One region of the Pedococcus sp. P1_H8 genome, then DNA from elsewhere that is predicted to be linked to it. Evidence: riboswitches for the same ligand, from Rfam matches in the RefSeq annotation. Region 1 holds a riboswitch; each other region holds the start of a gene.
The links. Region 1 has a riboswitch for S-adenosylmethionine ahead of AC1DYG_RS10900 (aminotransferase class V-fold PLP-dependent enzyme). Riboswitches for the same ligand answer to the same signal wherever they lie in the genome.
Positions count from the first base shown of each region.

Region 2: another riboswitch for S-adenosylmethionine. It lies ahead of metX (homoserine O-acetyltransferase MetX); the one in region 1 lies ahead of AC1DYG_RS10900 (aminotransferase class V-fold PLP-dependent enzyme).
Region 3: another riboswitch for S-adenosylmethionine. It lies ahead of AC1DYG_RS16775 (bifunctional o-acetylhomoserine/o-acetylserine sulfhydrylase); the one in region 1 lies ahead of AC1DYG_RS10900 (aminotransferase class V-fold PLP-dependent enzyme).
Region 4: another riboswitch for S-adenosylmethionine. It lies ahead of ssuE (NADPH-dependent FMN reductase); the one in region 1 lies ahead of AC1DYG_RS10900 (aminotransferase class V-fold PLP-dependent enzyme).

Region 1 covers NZ_JBFUCP010000006.1:244,707-250,567, reverse strand. Annotated here, with positions in the region: gene AC1DYG_RS10905 (FtsK/SpoIIIE family DNA translocase) at 1-1,102, opposite strand, end outside; SAM riboswitch class IV at 1,581-1,693, shown strand; gene AC1DYG_RS10900 (aminotransferase class V-fold PLP-dependent enzyme) at 1,737-3,146, shown strand; gene AC1DYG_RS10895 (ribonuclease J) at 3,290-4,975, opposite strand; gene dapA (4-hydroxy-tetrahydrodipicolinate synthase) at 4,972-5,861, opposite strand, start outside.
Region 2 covers NZ_JBFUCP010000005.1:163,817-169,677, forward strand. Annotated here, with positions in the region: gene AC1DYG_RS09585 (septum formation family protein) at 1-341, opposite strand, end outside; gene AC1DYG_RS09590 (RNA polymerase sigma factor) at 780-2,411, opposite strand; gene AC1DYG_RS09595 (universal stress protein) at 2,672-3,073, opposite strand; gene metX (homoserine O-acetyltransferase MetX) at 3,181-4,317, opposite strand; SAM riboswitch class IV at 4,335-4,445, opposite strand; gene AC1DYG_RS09605 (DUF4192 domain-containing protein) at 4,536-5,624, opposite strand; gene AC1DYG_RS09610 (YkvA family protein) at 5,821-5,861, opposite strand, start outside.
Region 3 covers NZ_JBFUCP010000012.1:52,675-58,535, forward strand. Annotated here, with positions in the region: gene AC1DYG_RS16745 (RNA polymerase sigma factor) at 1-800, shown strand, start outside; gene AC1DYG_RS16750 (hypothetical protein) at 852-1,217, shown strand; gene AC1DYG_RS16755 (hypothetical protein) at 1,210-1,617, shown strand; gene AC1DYG_RS16760 (nitroreductase family deazaflavin-dependent oxidoreductase) at 1,633-2,079, opposite strand; gene AC1DYG_RS16765 (hypothetical protein) at 2,185-2,475, shown strand; gene AC1DYG_RS16770 (hypothetical protein) at 2,472-3,725, shown strand; SAM riboswitch class IV at 3,815-3,929, shown strand; gene AC1DYG_RS16775 (bifunctional o-acetylhomoserine/o-acetylserine sulfhydrylase) at 4,088-5,407, shown strand; gene AC1DYG_RS16780 (hypothetical protein) at 5,501-5,704, shown strand; gene hrpA (ATP-dependent RNA helicase HrpA) at 5,736-5,861, shown strand, end outside.
Region 4 covers NZ_JBFUCP010000003.1:99,589-105,449, forward strand. Annotated here, with positions in the region: gene AC1DYG_RS03955 (LLM class flavin-dependent oxidoreductase) at 1-568, opposite strand, end outside; gene AC1DYG_RS03960 (ABC transporter permease) at 616-1,509, opposite strand; gene AC1DYG_RS03965 (ABC transporter ATP-binding protein) at 1,509-2,354, opposite strand; gene AC1DYG_RS03970 (ABC transporter substrate-binding protein) at 2,351-3,406, opposite strand; gene ssuE (NADPH-dependent FMN reductase) at 3,406-3,981, opposite strand; SAM riboswitch class IV at 4,202-4,316, opposite strand; gene AC1DYG_RS03980 (NADP-dependent oxidoreductase) at 4,484-5,410, opposite strand; tRNA gene AC1DYG_RS03985 (tRNA-Phe) at 5,581-5,657, shown strand; gene AC1DYG_RS03990 (sensor histidine kinase) at 5,793-5,861, shown strand, end outside.

The sequences.
Region 1 (5,861 bases):
TGGAGAGGGCGGTGACCCGCTCGACCTTGGTGCCGCGGCCGAGCTCGACTTCGTAGCGGGTGACCGTCGGTCCGCGGCTGAAGCCGGTGACCTGGGCATCGATGTCGAACTGCTCGAGCACCTGGCTCAGCGACTCGACCACCCGGTCGTTGGCGGCGCTGCGGGTCTTGTGCGGTGAGCCGGGCTCGAGGATCGCGTTGTCGGGCAACGTGTAGGTGATGTCGCCGGCCAGGGCGAGCTGCTCGACGCGCTGCGGCAACGGGGTCGTCGGCGGCGCCTCGAGGGCGGCCTTGACCTCGATGGCCGGACCCTTGACGGGCGAGGTGGTTTCGGCGGTCGCCGAGGGGGCCAGCACGCCGGGCGAGGTCGGGCGCTTCTCGCCCGGGCGGAACCGCCGACCGTCGGGTGCCACGAGGGCGGCCTGCTCGAACGCCTCGTCCCCCTCGAGGGGACCCTCCGGGTCGATCACCCGGCGACGACGCTTGGGCTTGTCCTCGACCGCGTCGGTGAGCCCATCGGTGCCGGGGTCGACAGCCCCACGGTGCAGGAGGTGGTCGCGCAGCTCGGAGAGTCGGGTCGGGACCAGGTGCAGCGGCGTCGCGGTCATGACCAGGAGGCCGAAGAAGCCGAGCATCAACAGGATCGGCACGGTGCCGTAGACCGACACCGCCGCCTTCAGCGGGCTGGAGGCGAGGAAGCCGATGATGCCGCCGCCGTCGCGCATTCCGTCGGCGCCCTGCGGCGGAACGGGAACCCCGGCGGCGACGTGCGCCAGTCCGGAGGCAGCGAAGGCGAGTGCGCCGAGACCGACGCCGATACGTGAGTTGGCCGAGTCGTCCTGCGGTGCCCGCAGGAGACGGATGCCGAGGAAGAGCAGGGCGAGCGGCACGGCATACGCCACCCGCCCGAAGGTGCCCGCCACGATCGCGTGGATCACGTCGCCGATCGCACCCTCGAAGGCCCACCACTCGCGGGCCGCCACGACGATCGACAGGCCGATGAGGGCGAAGCCGATCCCGTCGCGGCGGTGCTCGGGCTCGAGCTCGCGAGCGCTGCTGCCCACTCTGCGCACGGCTCCCCCGGCAACGTGTGCCATGCCCATCCAGGTCCCTCGGACGGCGCGCAGGGGCAGGGGCAGTCCGCCCCCGCTGGTCTTGCCGCGGGCAGGGGACTTGCGGGGTGCGCTGCTCTTGCGGTTGGCGGGGCGTGTTGCGGTGCCCCGGCCCCCGGATGAGCGCGACCCTGCTGTTGATCGTGCTGGTGTGGACGGACGTGTCGCCATGATCCGCAGGCTACGCGAAGGTCACACCGGACACACGCGTCACACGCGTTCCACGGCCGGGCAATGTGTCCCTTCCGGCCTCGCCGACGACCAGGAATGGTCGTCGGCACAGGCGCGCACCCAGGGGGAAAAAAGGTCGCGCGGGGACGGCGGTGCCGACCCACCCCGCCAGACCGCTCGGCCAAGGCCGCCCGGCCGTTCCACGCCGCAGACCGCAGACCGCGGATCCATCTCAGATCGCGGGAACCCCGCCCGGGTGCTGGATCGCGCTGGGCACGTGCCGCTACCCTCGACGACAGGTCATGAGTGTCAGCGCGAAGCCCCGGCTTGCTGACCAGCAACCCTCCTCCGCGGTGGGGTGCTCCGGGTGACGACCGGGCCGACTGCACCCGCAGCCGGCAAGCGCGGACTCGGGAGCTCTCTCGGGTCCCACCCGGACCAGGAGCTGTACCCCATGTCGATCGCGAGCACCCCGCCACCCGCCTTTCGTCGGAGCGCGCCCCTGGCGCACGCCCGCACCCAGAGCCACCTGCGCCCCGTCCCCGACGCCGGTTCCCTGGGCGAGGTCGGCCCGCTGCCCGCAGTGGTGTCCGAGTCGCTGCTCGTGCCGACGGTGGACGGCGCCGTCGACTATGCCAACTTCGACCACGCCGCGTCGACGCCGGCGCTGGTGAGCGTCAAGAAGGCAGTCGACACCGCGCTGCGGACCTACTCCTCGGTCCACCGGGGCAACGGCTGGGCCTCCCGGGTGACCTCGGCGTGGTACGAGCAGGCGCGGGCCGAGGTGCGGGCGTTCGTCGGGGCACGTGAGGGCGACGAGGTCGTCTTCACCCGCAACAGCACCGACTCGTTCAACCTCCTGGCTCGCTGTCTGCCACGACACACGCAGGTCTTCGTCTTCGAGTCCGAGCACCACGCCGCACTGCTGCCCTGGCCGACGAACCGGACCCACCGGCTTCCGGTTCCCGGCAGCGTCAGCGACGCGAGGGCCCTTCTGCGCACCGCACTCCGCGACCACCCCGGCCGGCACCGCCTGGTCGTGCTGGCCGGTGCCTCCAACGTCACCGGGGAGATCTGGCCCGTCCGGGAGCTGGCCGCCATCGCCCGGCAGGCCGGTGCGAGGGTCGTCCTCGACGCCGCCCAGTACGCACCGCACCGCCCGGTCGACCTCGACGACCTCGGCGTCGACTACGCCGTGCTCTCCGGCCACAAGCTCTACGCACCGTTCGGCACGGGAGTCCTGGCGGGTCGGGTCGACTGGCTCGACGCTGCGGCGCCCTACCTCGCCGGCGGCGGCGCCACCAAGTCGGTGACCGAGCGCGGTGTCGTATGGCAGCAGGGGGCCGCCCGCCACGAGGGGGGCAGTCCCAACGTCATCGGCGCCATCGCCCTGGCGGCGGCGTGCCACGCCCTGCGCGCGCACTCCGACGCCGTCGAGGAGCACGAGCGCGCGCTGGGCGCACGCCTGCTGGAGGGCCTGTCCGCCATCGACGGTGTGCAGACCTACTCGCTCTTCAGTCCCGACCACGAGCGGGTCGCTGTGGCGACCTTCACCATCGACGGGGTGGACTCGTCCCTGGTGTCCGCGGCCCTGTCGGCCGAGCACGGCATCGGCGTCCGGGACGGCAAGTTCTGCGCGCACCTGTGCGTCGACGCCCTGCTCGACGACCCCTATGCCGTGGGCTCCACGACCGCCGTCCGGGCCAGCGTCGGGCTGGCCACGACCGCGGAGCACGTCGAGCGGTTGCTCTCGGCCGTGGCCGAGCTCGCCGAGCACGGGCCTCGCGCCGAGTACGTCAACGGTCCGCAGGGCTGGTTGCCCGTCGGCGACCCGCGGGCGCTCGACCTCGCCCGCCCCTGGTAGCCGACCCCGCGGCATACCCCGCCGTTGGCTGGCAGCTCACACCCCACCCGCCACCCCTTTATCGGGTTACCCGATAAAGGGGTGCTTCACCCGGGAACGGTTCTCGGGTGAAGCGCAACCTTGTTGGGTGAAGCCGGCGCAGGTCAGGCCTGGATGACGACCGGGATGATCATCGGGCGGCGGCGGATCTTGCCGCCGACCCAACCGCCGATCGCCCGGCGCATGACCTGCTCGAGCTGATGGGAGTCGGTGACACCGTTGCCGGTGGCCTCGGCGAGCGCCTGCTCGATCTTGGGCCGCACCTGGCTGAAGATCTCGTCGTCCTCGGCGAAGCCCCGGGCCTGGATCTCCGGCCCGGCGGCGATCTTGCCGGTGGCGGAGTCGATCACCACGATGACCGAGATGAACCCCTCGTCACGCAGGATCCGGCGGTCCTTGAGCAGCGCCTCGTCGAATTCACCCACCGAGGACCCGTCGACGTAGACGTAGCCGCAGGGCACCGCCCCGACGATCCGCGCGACACCGTCGACGAGGTCGACGACCACGCCGTCCTCGGCCAGCACGACCTGCTCGCGGGGGACACCGGTCTGGACCGCGAGCTCGGCGTTGGCCACGAGGTGGCGCCACTCGCCGTGCACCGGCATCACGTTGCGGGGCTTGACGATGTTGTAGCAGTAGAGCAGCTCGCCGGCGCTGGCGTGGCCGGACACGTGCACCTTGGCGTTGCCCTTGTGCACGACGTTGACACCGAGCCGCATGAGGCCGTTGATGATGCGGTAGACGGCGTTCTCGTTGCCGGGGATCAGGGACGAGGCCATGAGGACCGTGTCTCCCTCTCCCACATCGATGCGGTGGTCGCGGTTGGCCATCCTCGACAGCGCAGCCATCGGCTCGCCCTGCGACCCGGTGCAGATCAGGACGACCTGGTCGTCGGGGAAGTTGTCGAGCTTCTTGACGTCGACGAGCACGCCGTCGGGCACGTGGAGGTAGCCCAGCTCGGCGGCGATCCCCATGTTGCGCACCATCGAGCGGCCCACCATGGCGACCTTGCGCCCGGCCGACTCTGCGGCGTTGAGCACCTGCTGGACACGGTGCACGTGCGAGGAGAAGCAGGCGACGATGATCCGGCGCTGGGCGTCGCGGAACACCTTGTCGATCGCCGGGGCGATCTCGCGCTCCGGAGTGGTGAACCCGGGGACCTCGGCGTTGGTCGAGTCCGTCATGAACAGGTCGACGCCCTCCTCCCCCAGCCGGGCGAAGGCGCGCAGGTCGGTGAGCCGGTTGTCCAGCGGGAGCTGGTCCATCTTGAAGTCACCGGTGTGCAGGATCGTCCCGCCCGGCGTCCGCACGAAGACCGCGAGCGCGTCGGGGATCGAGTGGTTGACCGCCACGAACTCACAGTCGAAGACACCGAGCTTCTCGCGCATCCCCTCCTTGACACCGAGGGTGTAGGGCGTGATGCGGTGTTCCTTGAGCTTGGCCTCGATGAGCGCCAGCGTCAGCATCGACCCGACGACCGGGATGTCGCGCTTCAGCTTGAGCAGGTAGGGCACCGCGCCGATGTGGTCCTCGTGGCCGTGCGTGAGGACGATCGCCTGGATGTCGTCGAGCCGGTCCTCGAGGTACTCGAAGTCCGGGAGGATCAGGTCGACGCCGGGGTGGTGGTCCTCCGGGAACAGCACGCCACAGTCGATGATGAGCAGCTGGCCGGCGTGCTCGATGACGGCCATGTTGCGGCCGACCTCGCCGAGGCCGCCGAGGGCGATGATGCGGACGCCGTTGGCGGCAAGCGGCCGCGGGAGGTTGAGCTCGGGGTGGGGATGACTCACAAAAGTCCTGACTCGGTGAGACCGGCGCGCAGCTGCGCGACCTGGTCGGGGGTGGCTTCGACGAGGGGCAGGCGCACGGTCGCGGAGTCGATGACTCCGAGCTCGACCAGGGCGGCCTTGGCCATGATGGCTCCCTGCGTGATGTTCATGACGGCGTTGACGGCCGGGACCGCCTGCCGGTTCAGCTCCTGCGCGCGGGCGAGGTCGCCCTTGTCGACGGAGGCGACCATCTCGGCATAGATGTCGCCGGCGACGTGGCCGACGACCGACACCACGCCGATGGCGCCGTTCGTGAGGTGGGCGAGGTTGAGGGCGTCGTCACCGCTGAACCACAGCAGGTCGGTCTGCCGCATCACCTCGGTGGCGGCGAAGAGGTCGCCCTTGGCGTCCTTGACCGCCCGGATGCGAGGGTGCTGGGCCAGCCGCAGGTGGGTCTCGGTGTGGATCGGCACCCCGGTGCGCCCGGGGATGTCATAGACCATGACCGGCAGGTCGCTCGCGTCGGCGACCGCCTCGATGTGCCGGGCGATCCCCTCCTGCGGTGGCTTGTTGTAGTACGGCGTCACGACGAGCAGGGCGTGGGCCCCGGCCCGGGTCATCGCCTTGGCGAGCTCGACGGAGTGGGCGGTGTCGTTGCTGCCGGCCCCCGCCGTGATGGCGGCCCGGTCGCCGACCGCCTCGAGGACGGCCTTGAGCAGCTCGACCTTCTCGGCGTCGGTCGTGGTGGGCGACTCCCCGGTGGTGCCGCTGACGACCAGGCCGTCGTGGCCGTGGTCGACCAGGTGGGTGGCCACGCGCTGGGCGGCGTCCAGGTCCACGGATCCGTCGGGACGCATCGGGGTGACCATGGCCGTGACCACCCGGCCGAACGGAGACGTCGCACTCA
Region 2 (5,861 bases), on a different contig from region 1:
GCATAAATGGCGTCGTCCCCCGGCCACTTCTTCGGTCCGCTGATCACAGCGCGCCCAAGAACCTCCACCTGGTGCGCAGCGCGACAGTCGACCACGGTCAGGTATTGCACCCCGTTCGGGTCGTCAGGCAGCCGGACGCACATGGCGGACTTGACGGCATGCCAGTGCAGGCGTTTCGGCTTGGCCAGCGCCCCTGTCGGCCCGGTGGCCACAACAGCGCCTGTCGTCGACGTGGCGGGCGACGAGGTCGCAGAGCTGGTGGTCGCCTGTGGGAGGTCGAAGGCCGCCGGATCATCGCCACCTCGAGAAAGCCCGTAGCTGATGGCGAACGCCGCGGCCACCATCGCAGTCGCGGCCGCGAACTGCTTCAGGCCCCGGTGGCGGACTCGTCCGCGGTGGCGGGCTGCCGGGACGGGTTGCTGATTCGTCCCGGACGTATCCGTTGCCCCTTGAGGCGCCGCCGCTTCCGCTTGCCCCGACGCCAAGCCTTCGGGGTCAGATGCGAGAGGGGGGTCACCGGGCATCGTCTTGTCCCTCCGAGGAGAGCCACTCGTCCACGGCGAAGCCTAGCCAAACGCACGGTGCTGCACGTACGGCAAACCAACGAGAAGGCTCGTACGAAAGACGCATGGATGGCTCATCCGGGGCGGTCCGACTCTGCGCAACGTCGCTCGCGCCCAGCGTGGACGGGGAACCCCCACCGGCCACCAGACGCGGCAGCAGGTCCGGAGCCCACGGGCACCGGACCTGCGGTCAGGCGGAGATTGGCGCCGGCCTTGTCAGTCGAGGTAGTCGCGGAGCACCTGGCTGCGCGACGGGTGGCGCAGCTTGCTCATCGTCTTGGACTCGATCTGGCGGATCCGCTCGCGGGTCACGCCGTAGACCTTGCCGATCTCGTCGAGCGTCTTGGGCTGGCCGTCGGTGAGCCCGAAGCGCATCGAGACCACGCCGGCCTCGCGCTCGGACAAGGTGTCGAGCACCGAGTGGAGCTGCTCCTGCAGCAGCGTGAAGCTGACCGCGTCGGCGGGCACCACAGCTTCGGAGTCCTCGATGAGGTCACCGAACTCGCTGTCGCCGTCCTCACCCAGGGGGGTGTGCAGGGAGATCGGCTCGCGACCGTACTTCTGGACCTCGACGACCTTCTCGGGGGTCATGTCGAGCTCCTTGGCGAGCTCCTCCGGGGTGGGCTCGCGCCCGAGGTCCTGGAGCATCTGGCGCTGCACGCGGGCCAGCTTGTTGATGACCTCGACCATGTGCACCGGGATGCGGATGGTGCGGGCCTGGTCGGCCATCGCGCGGGTGATCGCCTGGCGGATCCACCACGTCGCGTAGGTCGAGAACTTGTAGCCCTTGGTGTAGTCGAACTTCTCGACCGCACGGATCAGGCCGAGGTTGCCCTCCTGGATCAGGTCGAGGAAGAGCATGCCGCGACCGGTGTAGCGCTTGGCCAGCGAGACCACGAGGCGCAGGTTGGCCTCGAGGAGGTGGTTCTTGGCCTTCTTGCCGTCCTGGGCGATCCACCACAGCTCACGCTTGAGCTTCATCTCGATCTTGTCGCCCGAGTTGAGCCGCTCCTCGGCGAACAGGCCGGCCTCGATGCGCTTGGCGAGCTCGACCTCCTGCTCGGCGTTGAGCAGCGCGACCTTGCCGATCTGCTTGAGGTAGTCCTTGACCGGGTCTGCGGTGGCACCCGCGGTGACGACCTGCTGGACGGGTGCGTCGTCCTCGTCGTCGTCGCGCAGGACGAAGCCGGAGCCCTCGTCCTCGTCGTCCTTCTTCTCGTCCTCGGTGTCGTCCTCGACGACGACGTCCTCGAGCTCGCCCTCGACCACCTCGGTGGGCTCGGCAGGCACCGGCTCGTCGCCGTCGACGGCGGCGTCGCCGTCTGCTGCAGCCTTGCCCGTGGCCGCGGTCTTGGCGGCCGACTTCGAGGTCGCTGCCTTCTTCGTGGCCGGGGCTGCCTCACCCGCGGCCGCGGAGGCGGCCTTCTTCGTCGTGGTCGCCTTGGCGGGCGCAGTCTTGGCGGCCGCGGCCTTGCCGGCAGCAGCCTTGACGGGGGTGGTCTCGGCCTTCGGCGCCGCAGTCTTGGCAGCCGACTTGGCGGCAGGTGCGGCAGTCTTGGCGGCCGCCTTCTTGGCCGGCGCCGTGGCCGTCTTCTTGCGGGTGCTGGTCGCAGCCACCGCGCGGGAGGCGGTCGCCGAGTCGAGGGTCACGTGGATGCCCTGCTCGTCCAGGGAACGCAGCACAGCCTTCATCCGCTTGGGTGCGATCTCGGCCCCCTCCAGCGCATCACGCAACTGACCGCTGTCGACCGAGCCGTTGGTGCGGCCCTGCTTGAGCAGCTTCTGCAGCGCGGGGTGGGAGAACTCGGGGGGAAGAGACGGTGCGGGGCTCGCAGCCTTCTTGGACACAGGCGACACGGACTACCTTTCGTCGCGGACTCGCGGCACGGCGCACGTCATCACAGCCATGCTTGAGGGGATGTCTGTGACAACAACAGCGGGAGTGGAAGTATTGCCGAGATCGGCTGGGCTGGACCCTGACGAGATCTCGTTGATGACATTGTAAAACGAGTTGCCCGCAGATCCCGCATCGGCACACTCCGGACACCTGCTCGATCCGCAGCTGGATGCCCATGGAACGCCTGCAGGGCAGGTGCAGACCGGTCGCCTCAGGCGTCGGCCTTGACGGCCAGGACGGGGCACGACGCGTCGAGCAGGATGCGCTGGGCGTTCGAGCCCAGGATGAGCTTGCCCACGGGAGTGCGACGACGCAGGCCGATGACGATGAACTCGGCGTGCTCCTCCTCGGCCACGGCGATCAGGTCCTCGGCCGGCTCGTTGCCTCGGACAAGCTGACGCACCTCGTGCTCCAGGCCCTCCTCGTCGAGCTCGCCCTGGATGCGGGAGAGGTCCGCCTCGAAACGGTTCGCCTCGTCACCGTCGAAGTCTCGGCCACCGCGCTGGGAGTTGATGACGATCAGCTTGGACTTGCGCAGCAGCGCCTCGTCCGCGGCCCGGCGCAGAGCGGCGCGCCCTTCCTTCGTCGGTACATATCCCACAACGATGGACACAGGGGACCTCCTACGTTCAGTTGACCGAGTAGCGGTGTTGACCCGGGTGGACCGGGGCACACCAGGCGACGGCAGCCGCTGGGGCGACCGTACCGGAAATCGCCCGGTCAGGCAGGGCCACCGAGCACTCGGGACACGATCTGACCGACCTGCTCGATCTCGATGAGGAACCCGTCGTGACCGTAGTCGGAGTGCACGGTGTGCAGCTGTGCCGCCGGGACCGCGTCCGCGATCTCCGTGGACAGCCGCGGCGGGTAGAGCCGGTCCGAGTCGACGGCGACCACTGCCACCTGCGCGGTGATCCTGGCGAGTGCCTGCGCGACTCCCCCACGTCCCCGCCCGACGTCGTGGGAGTTCATCGCCTCGGTGAGGACGACGTAGGAGTTGGCGTCGAATCGTCCGGCCAGCTTGCCCGCGTGGTGGTCGAGGTAGGACTCGACGGCATAGCGACCATTGCCGCCCAGCGGGTCCTCCGCCGCTTGCGGCTCGCGACCGAACCGCTCGTGCAGCTCGAGCTCGCTGCGGTAGGTGACGTGCGCGATCCGCCGCGCGATCCCCAGCCCCGTCTCGGGTCCGGCGCCGCGCTCGTAGTAGTCGCCACCGTGGAAGTCGCTGTCCGCGCGGATCGCGAGCAGCTGCGCCTGGCACCAGCCGATCTGCTCCGCAGTGGCGTAGGCCGTGCTGGCCAGCACGATGGCCGTGGCGACGCGCTCTGGATGGGTCACCGCCCATTCGAGGACACGCATGCCCCCCATGGAGCCGCCCAGGACGGCGTGCCAACGGTGGATGCCCAGGACGTCCGCGAGCAGGGCCTCGGTCTGCACCTGGTCACGCACGGTGACGAAGGGGAAGCGGCTGCCCCACGGTGCACCGTCGATGGCCGGCGAGGACGGGCCGGTGCTCCCTTGGCAGCCGCCCAGGACGTTGGCGGCCACGACGAAGTGGCGATCGGTGTCGAGGGGCCGGCCGGGCCCGATCAGCCCGTCCCACCAGCCCGGCGTCGGATGACCCGGACCCGTCGGGCCCTCGACATGGCTGTCACCGGTGAGGGCGTGCTCGACGAGGATGGCGTTGTCCCGAGCGGCGTTGAGCTCACCCCAGGTCTCGTAGGCGACCCGCACCGCGGGAAGGACACCGCCGCGCTCGAGCTCCACCGCGCCGAGGTCGACGAACTGGCGTCGGCCGGCGGGGTCACCCTCGCGCCAGGCCCCTGACGTCGCTCGTGGTGGGGAGGTCGTGGTCATCGGAACTACTCCTGTGGCGCTCGCGCTTGCCGCCCAGGTCAGGGTCGGCCGGGTCCTCACCCGGGGCACCCCACCGCGAGGAGGGTTGCCGCCCAGCAAGCCGGGGCTTGGTGCTGGGACTCATGACCTGTCGACCATCATACGAGGAGGCCGTCGGCGCGTCCCCGGCGTCCGCACGATGGACGCGCAGTAGGGCGGGTCGTGGCTCGACGCCCGGGTCAGCGGGACCGCGCCTCCGTCGCAGGTTGCTGCTTCTGGCTTCCGGGACGCACTCCGAGGTCGAGCATGCGTTCGAGCAGCAGCGCCAGGCGGTACTCGGGGTGCGTGCGGAGCGCTCGGTCCACGCACGTCCGGGCCAGCGCTCCGTCCCCCTGCCACCAGGCACAGTTGGCGAGCACCGTGAGCACTGGGGCCGCGTGCTCGTCGGGCACGCACCTGACAAGGGACTGCAACCTGGCGAGCAGCCGGCGACCGGCGACGGCGGGCGAGGCTCCCGCAGACCCGCTGTGCCAGGTGGGAGCCGGCAGGCTGCAGCGCAGCGCGTCCACGAGGTCCGGCGTCAGGGAGTCCAGGGGCAGCGAACCCGGGCACAACCAGGCCACCAGTCCGTCGCGCAGCGCGAGGTCCTCCATGCTGCGCACGAGTAGGGAGACCCCGGCCGGACCGAGCTCCTCGACGTCGGGGGCGCCATCGGTCACGTCGCAGACCACGGACCAGCGCGACAGCGCTTCGAGCCGGAAGGCGGCCGCGGACCGTCCCGGGTCGGACGACACGACACCCGCCAGTTCCGCTGCCACCTCCTCCACGAGGGCTGGATCTGCGGCAACGAGGTCGGCAATCGCCGACCGACCCGTGAGCGGCGCGATCTCGAGCCCGACGTACTCGGCGACGGCGGGGGTGTCGGCGGCCGCCGGAACGGGTGCGCCGTCGCTCGGACAGCAACCGTCGGCGCAGTCGATGGCGAACCAGCGTCCGTCACGAACGACGAGTCGGTCAAGCACCTGGAGGTCGGCCTCGGTCGCCAGCCGACGCACCGCGTCGAGCGCGAGCCGGCTCGAGCCAGCCGCCGTCTCGTAGCCGACGAGCATGACCGCATCTGGCCGGTCCGCCAGCAGGGGTGCCACCAGGACGCTGCCGACTTGTTCGGCGTCCTGCGGTGGTGGCAGGTCGATCCGCTCGATCAGCCCGACGCTGCGACCGTGCAGGGCGATCAGCACGATCGAGTCCTGCGGGTGGTAACCAAGCTGGTACGGGAGGACGGCGACGACGTCCGCCGGCCCTCGCAGTCTGATCTGGCTCTGGCTCATGGGCCAACGGTGGCGGCCTCCAGGCCAGCCCGTGAGCGCTGGCAGGCAGCGCTGTGGACGAGGCCGTCCGGAGCGGGCGAGGTGTGCCCAGCGGGCACCGCCACGGCGCCACGACGGCGTCCACACACCCGAAATACCGCACCGCCCACACCCCCCGAAACGCCCCGACCGCGCGGATCAGGACGTCGTGCTGGCGTCAGCGGACGACGTCGCCCTCCACGGTCTCGTGCGCGCTCC
Region 3 (5,861 bases), on a different contig from region 1:
CCGCCACGCCGGCGGAGCTCGCTGACGAACACATCGCGGTGAGTGCCTTCCGCAAGATCCCCTCCAGCGCACGCCGGTCGCCCGGGGTCAAGGTCATCGCCATCGGCCTCGGCTCCGCGGGCGCCGCGACCGCGTCGGCGGCCAGTCGGTCGCGGACCGCGATCCTCACCGCGACAGCCCTGTCCGTGTCGGCGATGTCGTTGGGCGGCCTCGGTGCAGCCGCCTACGTCGGAGTGCTGCCGGACCAGGTCCAGCAGGTCCTGCACGACGCTGTCGGGGCCCCCGCACCCGAGGCCCGCGGCAACGGTACGTCGCAGGACGGGAGCAACCCCGCGACGCGACCGACGGAGGGCGTCGGGCCCCATGCTGCCGGCAGCCCGGCGGCCGGTCTGTGCAGGGCGTGGGCCACGGACAAGGCCAAGGGCACGGCCCGAGACCAATCGGTCGCCTTCCGCAACCTGTCCGGCACAGCCGGTGGGGCAGAACGGGTGGAGGCGTACTGCGCCGGGGTGCTCGCCCCCAAGCCCACCAAGGGTGCACCGGCGCCGACCGCGCACGTCACTCCGACCGGCAAGCCCTCGCACCCGACGAAGCCGCCGACCACCCGGACGCCGGCTCCGGACTCGCAGGCCCCTGCGGCTCCCGACTCCAGCTCCACGAAGCCGGTGGCGCCGTCCGCGCAGGGCAAGTCCGCCAAGGCGGGCACCTCGGCCACCGACCCGAGTGACACGGGCACGACCAGCGAGAGCAAGGCGCCGAACCCGCGGTCGTCCGGCAAGGGCGGCAAGGCCGGCGGCTAGCCGTTCTGACCGGCGAACGACGACGTCGGGTGCTCGCGTAGGCTTCCCGCCGTGCTCTTCCCGCTGACCGTCGTCGTGCTCATGGCAGCGGTGTGCCTGATGGCCGTCGCCGCCTGGTATGCCGCGCGCAGCCGCCTCGTCGACGACCGCCTCCTGCTCGTGGCGGGGGTGACGGAGCTGGGCCTGCTCGTGCAGCTGGTGGTCTGCCTCGTCCGCCTCGGGCGGGTGCCCGGTGGCGGCGCCGAACAGGCGACGTTCGCGGCCTACGCGATCACCCTGCCCTTCGTGCCGCCGGCAGCACTGTTCCTGGCGCTGAAGGAGAAGACTCGCTGGGCCATGGGGGTCGTCGCCGTCGGTGCCTTCGGCGTCGCGGTCATGACCGCGCGCCTCCAACAGATCTGGAACCTCCGTGGCTGAGACCCCGTCAGTGCGTTCGACCCGATCGGGACCGGGCGTGGTCCTCGTCGCCGTGTACGGCCTGCTCGCCCTCGCGGCCACCGGTCGTTCGGTGCTGCAGATCTCCGAATACTTCTCGAGGGCACCGCTGGCCTATGTCCTGTCGGCGCTCGCGGCGGTCATCTACGTCGTGGCGACGGTCGCGCTGGCCCGCGGTGACCAGACCTCACGCCGGGTCGCGCTGGTGGCCATCAGCGTCGAGCTGGCGGGGGTGCTCGTCGTGGGCTTGGCGTCCTACCTGGCCACGGAAGCCTTCCCCGACAAGACGGTGTGGTCGCACTTCGGGTCCGGCTACGGCTTCGTGCCGCTGGTCCTGCCCGTGCTCGGGCTGCTCTGGCTGCGGCGCACGCGTCCCCGCTGAGAACTGGTCAGGGGGCTAGGCGCTGGGCTCGTCGATGGGCTCGAGGACGAAGACGGGGATCAGCCGGTCGGTCTTGACCTGGTAGTCGGCGTAGGGCGGGAACGCCTCCACACACCGCGGCCACCACTCCTCGCGCTCGGCGCCTTCGAGCTCACGGGCCCGCACCGTCCAGGTGCGCTCGTCGTCCTGCAGGTCAAGGACCGGGTTCTTCCGGAGGTTGGCGTACCACTTCGGGTGCTCGGGGGCGCCGCCCTTGCTCGCCACCGCGGCATACACACCGTCGTGCTCGACGCGCATCAACGGCACCTTCCGCACCTTGCCGGAGAGGCCGAGCATGGTCAGCATCACGACCGGTCGGCCCTGGATGTCGACCGCGCGGGTCGTCCCCGTGGTCTCGATCTTCTCGACCTGGCTGCGAACCCACGCGGTGGGACTGGCGACGTACTCACCCAGAATGGTCATGGTCCATCACAACACGAACCGGCAGATTCCGGGTGGGCGGGCCCAGCGCCCGGGCGGCTGTGGACAACCTCCGGAGACCTCGCGGGACCGACCTACCCTCGAATCATGACCCGGATCGAGGTGGACCCCGACGCCGTCCTGGCCCTGGCCGATGCCCTCAGGGAGGTGGCAGCGGACCTCCAGTGGCAGGCGCTGCGCGGCTCCGAGCAGACCTGGGCGTTGGGCCCCGGCGACAGCGCGGGGGCGCTCGCCTCCGTGCTCGGCGACTTCGAGCACCAACGCCAGTCACTCGGACGCGAGCTCGAGGACCTGGCCGCCGCGACCGCTCTCGCCGGGCGGTTGTACGCCGAGGTCGAGAGCGGGAGCGCAGCCGCCTTCCCGGGCGGTGGCGGATGACGATCCTGCGGCCGCTTCCCGGCGATCCCGGCACGGTGCGTGCGCTGGCCGACCGACTGGCAGGGCAGGGCGAGCTGCTGCTGGCCCTGGCGGGCACGCTGCGGGGCCTCGGCGACCCGAGCAGGGCCACCTGGTCGGGTCCCGGGGGTGCCGCCTTCGCCGCTCGATCTCGCACGGCGTCCTCGCTACTCGTCTCGGTCGGACGTCGCTACGCGGTCTCCGCGGTGGCCCTGCGTCCGCTCGGCGCGGCGCTGTCGCAGGCGCAGCACGACGCCTCCTGGGCGGTGACGACGCACGCGGAGGCTTGGCAGCTCGCCGTCACCCTCGGCAACCGGCGGGTGGCGGCGCAGGAGAGCGCCGACCTAGCGCAGCGCGTCGTCGCCGCAGACCTGCACCGCAAGGAGATCGAGCAGCTCGAGCTCGTCCAGCTCGCCGAACGCCGCCACGCGGCGGCCTGGGAGCGGTTCGCCGAGGCGGACCGCCGGTGCGCCACCGTGCTGCACCGGCTCGTCCAGGACGGGCTCGACGACTCACGGCTCTACGACTCCCTGACCGGACTGAGTCGCGCGGCCGGTGCCCTGGGGAGCGCGACGGGAGCCGTGGCCATGGCTCCCACGCCGCCGGCCAAGGCGCTGGGCGTGGTCGCCGAGGTCTGCGACGGCCTCGAGGTGACAGCAGACGTCCTGGTCAAGGTCGGCTACGGCGACGGGGACTGGGGCGACATCGCCCTGGGCGCCGCGACGTCGGCCACCGGCCCGGCGTCCGCGGTGCTCAAGCGGGGCGCGCTGGCGACGAACCCCGCGGCTCTCGTCGGCCGCACGAGGACAGCGCGACGCCTGCTGCGCCATGACACCGCCCAACGGCTCCGGCTCGCGACGGCCGAGGAGCTGCGTCGCGCCGGTCGAGCCGACCCCAAGCCCGGCGGCCGCATGTTCCGCGCCACCCGCTCACCGGGCTCGCCGACCGCGACGGCGCACTGGGCGGCCGAGCAGGTCAGGGAACGCGCACGAGTCCTGGTGCGCAACAAGTGGCTCGACGACCTCGCCCTGGTCACCGGTGACCCCGCCCGCTCACGGACGATGTTCGTGACCGGCCTTGCCGCCGAGGCGACCACGGCCGGTCTGGGGGCGGTCGGCACCGGGCGCGACCTGTACCTCCGGCATGAGACGGACGAGGCGATGCAGGCGCGCGACGCCTCCGCCGCGCGTGGCCCCGCCCCGGACCCCGACAACCGCCCCGGCGGCCGCTGACTCAGGCCGCCCGTGGCCACCAGGACGCTGCGTCCGCGATGAGAGATGGGTATGCCGCCCGCTCACCTCCGCGGCGTAGCCTCGGGCCAGGTCATGAGTGCCAGCGACATGCCCCGGCTCGCTGGCCGGCAACCCTCCTCCGCGGTGGGGTGCCCCGGGTGAAGACCTGGCGGGCGGCGCCGTTGCCGTCCGCAAGCGCGGGAGACCCACCACGTGTCCCGCACCGTTCCGGCGGTGGCGTCAGTGATCACAAGACCTTGGGGATGACGGACCTTCCCTTCACGGGCTCCTCGACCACCCACTCCGCCGGCGACGGGCCCCCGAGCCGCGTCACGCGGCATACGAGAGTGAAGGACACCGAGATGAGTTCCACCAACTGGTCGTTCGAGACCCGCCAGGTCCACGTCGGACAAGAGCCGGATTCCGCGACAGGCGCTCGCGCGCTGCCGATCTACCAGACGACGTCATACGTCTTCAAGGACACCGAGCACGCGGCAAACCTGTTTGCCCTCAAGGAGTTCGGCAACATCTACACGCGCATCATGAACCCGACCCAGGACGCCGTCGAGCAGCGCGTCGCGTCGCTCGAGGGCGGCGTCGGGGCGCTGCTCGTCGCCTCGGGCCAGGCTGCCGAGACCCTGGCCATCCTCAACATCGCCGAGGCGGGGGACCACGTCGTGGCGAGCCCGAGCCTGTACGGCGGCACCTTCAACCTGCTCAAGCACACCCTCCCCAAGTTCGGGATCGAGGTGGGCTTCGTCGAGGACCCGAACGACCTGGAGTCGTGGAGGGCAGCCGTCCGGCCCAACACCAAGCTGTTCTTCGGCGAGACCATCTCCAACCCGAAGTCGGAGGTGCTCGACATCGAGGGAGTCGCGGCCGTCGCCCACGAGGCCGGTGTGCCGCTCGTCGTGGACAACACGATCGCCACGCCCTACCTCATCCGCCCGCTGGAGTGGGGCGCCGACATCGTCCTGCACTCCGCCACCAAGTACCTCGGTGGTCACGGCACCTCGATCGCCGGGGTGATCGTCGACGGAGGGACGTTCGACTTCGGGGCCGACCCGGAGAAGTTCCCCAACTACAACACGCCCGAGGAGAGCTACCACGGGCTGGTGTTCGCGCGGGACCTCGGCGTGGGGAGTGCCCTCGGCGCCAACCTGGCGTTCATCCTCAAGGCGCGCGTCCAGCTGCTCCGCGACCTGGGGCCGGCGATCTCACCGTTCAACGCGTTCCTCATCGCCCAGGGCATCGAGACGCTGAGCCTGCGCATCGAGCGGCACCTGGAGAACACCCACAAGGTGGCCGCGTTCCTGCAGGCGCACGAGCAGGTCGAGCAGGTCGTCTGGGCGTCACTGCCCGACCACGAGTCCCACGAGAAGGCGACCAAGTACACGCCACGGGGCGCTGGGGCGGTGCTGGCGTTCGAGATCGCCGGGGGTGTCGAAGCGGGACGCCGGTTCGTCGAGTCACTGGTCCTGCACAGCCACGTCGCCAACATCGGTGACGTGCGTTCGCTCGCGATCCACCCGGCCTCCACGACTCACTCGCAGGGTCCGGACGGCGACCGTCTGAAGGCAGGGGTGACGCCCGGGCTGGTGCGCCTCGCCGTGGGCATCGAGCACATCGACGACATCCTCGCCGACCTCGAGCAGGGGTTCATCGCCGCCAAGAGCGCCTGAGGTGACTGGCCGAGCTGACTGGCTGACACCTGCGTCGGAGCGAACCCGTCGGATGCAGGTGTCAGTCGGCGGCCGCGGGAGGATACTGGGGCCATGGCTTCGCATCCGGGGCCCGTGACGCTTCACCTGCACGTCCACCCGGTCCACCTTCCGCACCAGGTCCCGCGGCTCGCCCTCGCCGTGGCCCTGACCCTCCTTGCCCTCATCCTGCTGCTGGTGACCGTCTCGGGTGGCGGGGCGATCCTAGCTCCCGACCAGCTGCCGAACCCGCGCAACCTGACCACGCTGGTGCGCTGAGCGGACCCAGGGGTGAGTCTGGCTCACCCGTATGATTTCGCCCGTGTCCTCCGAGCAGCGGTCCCGGTCTCGGCGGCCACGTCGACAGGGACATCGACAGGGGCCACCCCACCCCCTGCGGGTGCCGCCCCCCGTGCCGGAGCTCAAGTACCCCCCG
Region 4 (5,861 bases), on a different contig from region 1:
CGGTATCGGCGTAGATGCCCGATGCCTTGTCGGCAATGACCGCTTCGTCGTCGAAGGAGTCCCAGAGCGCCTTGGCCAGCTGCACGAACTCGGTGGCCCGGGCATACCTCGCCTCGTGGTCGGGACGACCCTCCAACCCGAAGTTCCGGGCCTCGTCCTGGCCGGCGCTGGTGACGATGTTCCACCCTGCCCGCCCACCGCTGAGGTGGTCGAGGGAGGCGAACGCGCGAGCCAGCGTGTAGGGGTGGTTGTAGGTCGTCGAGGCCGTGGCGATGAGCCCGACGTGGGTCGTCGACGCGGCCAGCGCCGAGAGCAGCGTGAGCGGCTCGAACGCGCTGTGCGTGTTGTGCTTCACGTTGCCGTGCAGCGCCACCCCGTCGGCGAAGAAGACCGAGTCCAGCCGGCCGCGCTCGGCCGTCCGGGCGATGTCGACGTAGTGCTGCAGGGTCAGGGCCCGAGCCGGCTCGACCTCGGGATGGCGCCAGGCTGCCTCATGGTGTCCCGTGGACATGATGAAGGCGTTGAGATGGAGTTCTCTGGGCGGTGACGAATGGGAAATGGCAGACATGGACGTTGTTTCCTTTCAGCGAAAGTCGTGGGGTGGCTGGCGACCGGTCAGCGGGCCGCGGCGGCGACCCGCCAGCGCGAGAAGTGCCGCTCCAGTCGCACGAGGATGGTGTTCACGAGGAGCCCGAACAGCGAGACGGTGAGGATGCCGGCATACATGTCGGGGATCTGGAAGCTGCTCTGGGCGTTGACGATGAGATAGCCCAGCCCGGCCTTGGCGCCGACCATCTCGGCGGCGATGAGGACCAGGATCGAGGCCGTGCCTGCCATCCGGACGCCCGTGAAGATGGTGGGCACCGCGGAGGGCAGGACGACCTTCTGGAAGAGCCTCAGGCTGCCCAGGCCGAGCGATCGGGCGGCCCTGACGAGGAGGGGGTCGACAGTTCGCACCCCGGCAATCGTGTTGAGCAGCACCGGGAAGAAGCTCGCGTAGGCGACGATCGAGATCTTGCTCGTCTCCCCGATCCCCAGCAGCAGGACGAAGACCGGGAGCAGCGCGAGGGCAGCGGTGTTGCGGAAGGCCTCGAGCAGCGGGGTGAGGAACTCGCGCAGGCCGTCGTACCACGCGACCACGAGCCCCAGCCCGATGCCCGCGACCACCGCGAAGCTGAACCCGATCACCGACCGGGTCAGGCTCGCTGCCACGTGCTGCTGGAGCTGGCCGCTCTGGACCAGTCCCCACCATGCCTGGAGCACCTCGTGCAGGGGTGGGAGGAACACCTTGCGCGCCGGGTCGAGCAGGTACTGCGTGCCGTACTCCCAAAGCAGCAGGAACAGCACCACGGCGGCCGAGCGACGGACCAGCCGGCCCACGCCGCGGGCCAGGCCGTGACCTCGCGTATGCCGCGTGGCCACCTGCTGGGCGACGCTCGCCCGGGGTGCGGGGTCGAGGTTCGTCGGCGCGGTCAGGTCGCGAGCCGGGTCGAGGGTTGCGGTGCTCATCAGGCTGCCTTCTCTGTGCCGTCGGGCTGGATCTTGAGGTGACCGGCGTCCTGGGCACGGCGCACCTCGTCGTGCAGGAGGGTCCAGACCTCGTGCCGGTAGTGCACGAAGCTGGGGTCGGAGCGCAGGTCAGTTGTGGACTGGCGGTCACCGAGGTCGACGTCGACGAGGGCCTTGAGGCGCCCGGGGCGCGAGCTCAGGACGGCCACGCGCTGGCCGAGGTAGACCGCCTCCTCGATGCCGTGGGTGATGAACACGACGGTCGTGGCGGTGGCCCGCCAGATCCGCAACAGCTCGTCCTGGAGCTGCTCGCGGGTCTGCGCGTCCAGCGCAGCGAACGGCTCGTCCATGAGCAAGATCCCCGGTTGGTAGGCCAGGCTCCGGGCGATCGCGACCCGCTGCTTCATCCCACCGGAGAGCCCGTGCGGATAGCGGTCCTCGAATCCCTCGAGCCCGACGAGGGCCAGGTTGTCGCGGGCACGCTCGGTGCGCTCCCGACGACTCAGTCCCTGCTGCTCGAGGCCGAAGGTCACGTTGGCGAGGGTGGTGCGCCACGGGAACAGCGCGTACTGCTGGAAGACGATGCCCCGGTCGAGACCGGGACCGGTCACCTCGGCACCGTCCACGAGGACGCTGCCGCTCGTGGGTCGGCTCAGCCCGCCGAGCAGGTCGAGCAAGGTGGTCTTGCCCGACCCGCTCGGCCCGACCAGCGTGAGGAACTCACCGCGTGGCACCTCGAGCGACACGTCGTCCAGGGCAACGAGCGTGCGGGCCTGCGGTTGGTCCCTCGTCGGGCGGAGCGCGAACTCCTTGGTCACGCCACGCAGCTCGATGTGGGTGCTCATGAGGACGCCTTCGACGCGATCCCGTTGTACTCGTTGGTGTAGAGGTCACCGGGCTTGAGCGCGCCCTGCTCGATGACTCCGCTGTCGACGAGCCACGGCTCCCAGCGGGTGAAGTCCTCGTCGCTGATCACGCCGCCCTTGCTGGCGACGCCCACGCTCTTCCAGAACTTGAGGTTGTCGGTCTTCTCGTTGCGACCTCGCTTCTCGATGATCGTGGTGAACCGCGCGATGACCGTCTCGCGAGGGCTCGTGCGCTCCCACTCGATCGCCTTGGCGACCCCGGTGACGAACTCCTTCGCCGCCGCGGGGTGCTGGGCGATGAAGTCCTCGCGCAGGACGTACTGCCCACCGTTGAAGGCCCCGAACAGCTCGTAGTCGCTGAACAGCGACCGCAGGCCTCCCGTGGCGATGGCGTGGTCCTGCAGGACCCCGGACAGGGTGCCCACGTCGACCTGCCCACGGCGCACGGCCAGCTCGGTGTCGTTGGGGGGAAGCGGGACGAGCTGCACCTGCTTGATCTGGGCCGGCGTGAGCCCGTTCTTCTTCAGGTAGGTGTCGATCACCGCCTCGGCGTGCGCCCCCAGGGTGTTGACGGCGATCTTCTTCCCGATGAGGTCGTGCGGGGTCCGGATCGGGCTGTCGTTCTTGACGTAGAACCCGTTGAACGACTTGGCGTCCTCGCCGTAGTAGTTGACCACGGCCTTGACGGGAGCCCCTGCGGTGATCAGCTTGACCACGGCGCCGGAGAACGCGCCGCCGAAGTCGGTCTGCCCCGTGGCCGCGGACTGGATGTCCTGGGGACCGCTGGTGGTGTTGCCGACCCAGTTGAGCTTGAGGGTGGGGAAGTAGCCCAGGTCGGAGGCGAGTTCAGGCAGCGACACCGAGTTGGCCCACCCCTGGTAGCGAATGGTCACCGGCCCCTTGTCCTTGGCTGAGCTGCTGGCCTCGCTCGACGGGAGCGAGCAGCCGGACGCCAGGACGAGTGGGAGCGCTGCGGCCAGCGAGGCGACCAGGGCCCGGCTCGCGGTGAAGGAGCGACGAATCGTGCGCATCAGGCCACCGCCTCACGGAGCCCGGCGCCCGCGGTGACCAGGGAGCGGCCCGCCACCGTGTCGAGGAAGACGGTCGTGACCTCCTGCAGCGGCCGCCGGGCAGCCTCGTCGAGGAGTGCCTCACCCCCGTCGACGAGCCTCACGTGGTCGGCCAGGACGAACCAGCCCGGGGTGATGCTGCTCGGGGACAGGCTCGCCAGGACGGGCCGGAGGGCGTAGTCGACGACCAGCACGTGCGCGGACGTGCCGCCGGTGGCCACGGGCAGGACGACCTTGCCGCGCAGCGCGAACTGCGGCAGCAGGTCGAGGAACGTCTTGAGCAGGCCGCCGTAGGCCGCCTTGTAGACCGGGGTGGAGACGACGACCGCGTCCGCCGCCTCGAGGGCAGCCACGGCGCGGGCCACCTCGGGGTCGTGGGCGTCGCCACGCAGGAGTGGGCCGGCGGGTAGGTCCCGCAGCACGATCGGGACGACGACGTGGCCGGCGCGTTGGAGCTGTCTGGCGATGTCGGAGAGGACGGCGTCGGTCTTGGAGGAGAGGGAGGGACTGCTGGAGATCGTGGCAATGACAGCCATGGGTGGATCCTTTCGGGCAAGAGGCATCGCCGGTCCCGCGCCGAGGCGCAGAACCGTTGCAGGAGAATGGGTTTCGAGGAGGAGCGTCAGTGTTGACAGAGCGCGCTGGAAACCCTGAGCAGGTCGATGTGCCTGCGCAGGACGGGTCGGCAGGAGCGAGCGGCTGCCTGCCTGGATCCGTTGTCCTTCATGGGTTTCCGTCCTCGGATGAGGCTCGAGAGCCTCGCGCTTGCGACAGTCGCTCGACTGCCGCCAGGTCTTCACCCGGAGCACCCCACCGCGAGTGGGAGGGTTGCCGTCCAGTGAGCCGGGGCTTGTCACTGGAACTCATGACCTGCGTCGAAGGTAGCGGTTCCTTCATTACCTATCAAATAAGTAGGATATGCCTCTCGCATGCTGGGACGACGAAGGGCGCCCACGCACGGAATCCGTTGCGCGGGCGCTCTTTTCGAGCAGTTGTGTGCCTGAGGCGGAGTCAGAGCTCAACCTCAGGCACACAACCTCAATCGGTGCTGACCTCGATGGCGATCTTGCCGCGGACGTGCCCGGTCTGGCTGAGCTCGAACGCCTTCGCCGCATCCGCGAGCGCGAACACCTCGGCCACCGGGACGGTCAGCCTCCCGGCGTCGGCCAGGTCACCCAGCGCCGTCAGGTCCTCCGCGTCGGGTCGCACCCAGGCCGCCAGCCCACCCGCCGCGGCGACGGTGCCGTCGGCAATCGACCCGTGCCGGCCACCGTCGGCGAGGACCGCCTGCGTCACGTCCAGGACGCCGCCCACGAAGTCGGCCACGACGTCCACGCCGTCGGGCGAGAGATCACGCACGCGCTCGGCCAGCCCAGCGCCATACGTCACGGGCTCGGCACCCAGCCCGCGCAGGAACTCGTGGTTGCCCTCGGAGGCGGTGCCGATCACGCGCGCGCCGAGGGCGCGGGCGATCTGGACGGCGAAGAGGCCGACGCCACCGGCGGCGGCGTGCACGAGGACGGTCTCGCCGTCCTTGATCCCCAGCCGAGCCAGCAGCTGGTATGCCGTGAGGCCGGCGAGCGGGAGGCCCGCCGCCTGGTGCCAGTCGAGCGACTTCGGCTTGCGCGCGACGGTGCGAACCGGCGCGGTGACGAGCTCGGCGAAGGTGCCGCCCTGCACCCAGTCCTTGCGGGCGTAGGCGATCACGTGGTCGCCGACGGCCCACTCGGGGGTGTCTGGGCCGACCGCCTCGACGACTCCGGAGACGTCCCAGCCGGGGATCGCGGGGAACTCCACGACCATGAGGCCGTCGAGGTAGCCCTTGAGGACCTTCCAGTCGACGGGGTTCACGGCCGCGCTGCGGACGCGGATCAGCACCTCACCCGGGCCGACCTTGGGGTCGGGGAGGTCGGAGAGCTGGAGGATGTCGGGGTCGCCGTACTCGGCGAAGGTGATTGCCTTCATGGGGGACGCAACTTGGTTGCACACGCGGCTATTCCGCGATTGCAGCCGGTTGTGAGCGGGCAGCACGGATCGGCTATGATCCTGCAGTCGCGACGGTCCCCCGGGCTTCGGCACGAGACCGCCGCGATCGCATGTTCGGGATCGCAGTGGCACCACACACCTGCACCCACGGCCAGGTAGCTCAGTTGGTACGAGCGTCCGACTGAAAATCGGAAGGTCGGCGGTTCGACCCCGCCCCTGGCCACCACGAGAGCCGCAGGTCAGCACCACGCTGACCGGGGGGGTTTATGTGTGGGGAGAAAAGGGGGTGGCGGAGGGCACGTTGCGATTAGCCTGCACCGGTGCTGGGGAGCCGCAACAATCGGTCGGAGGTGAGCAGTCGATGGTCTTGACCTCGACCGGAGTGCAGGCGTTGCGGCGCCTGTCTGAGCTGATGAACCGCGCCAGTGGT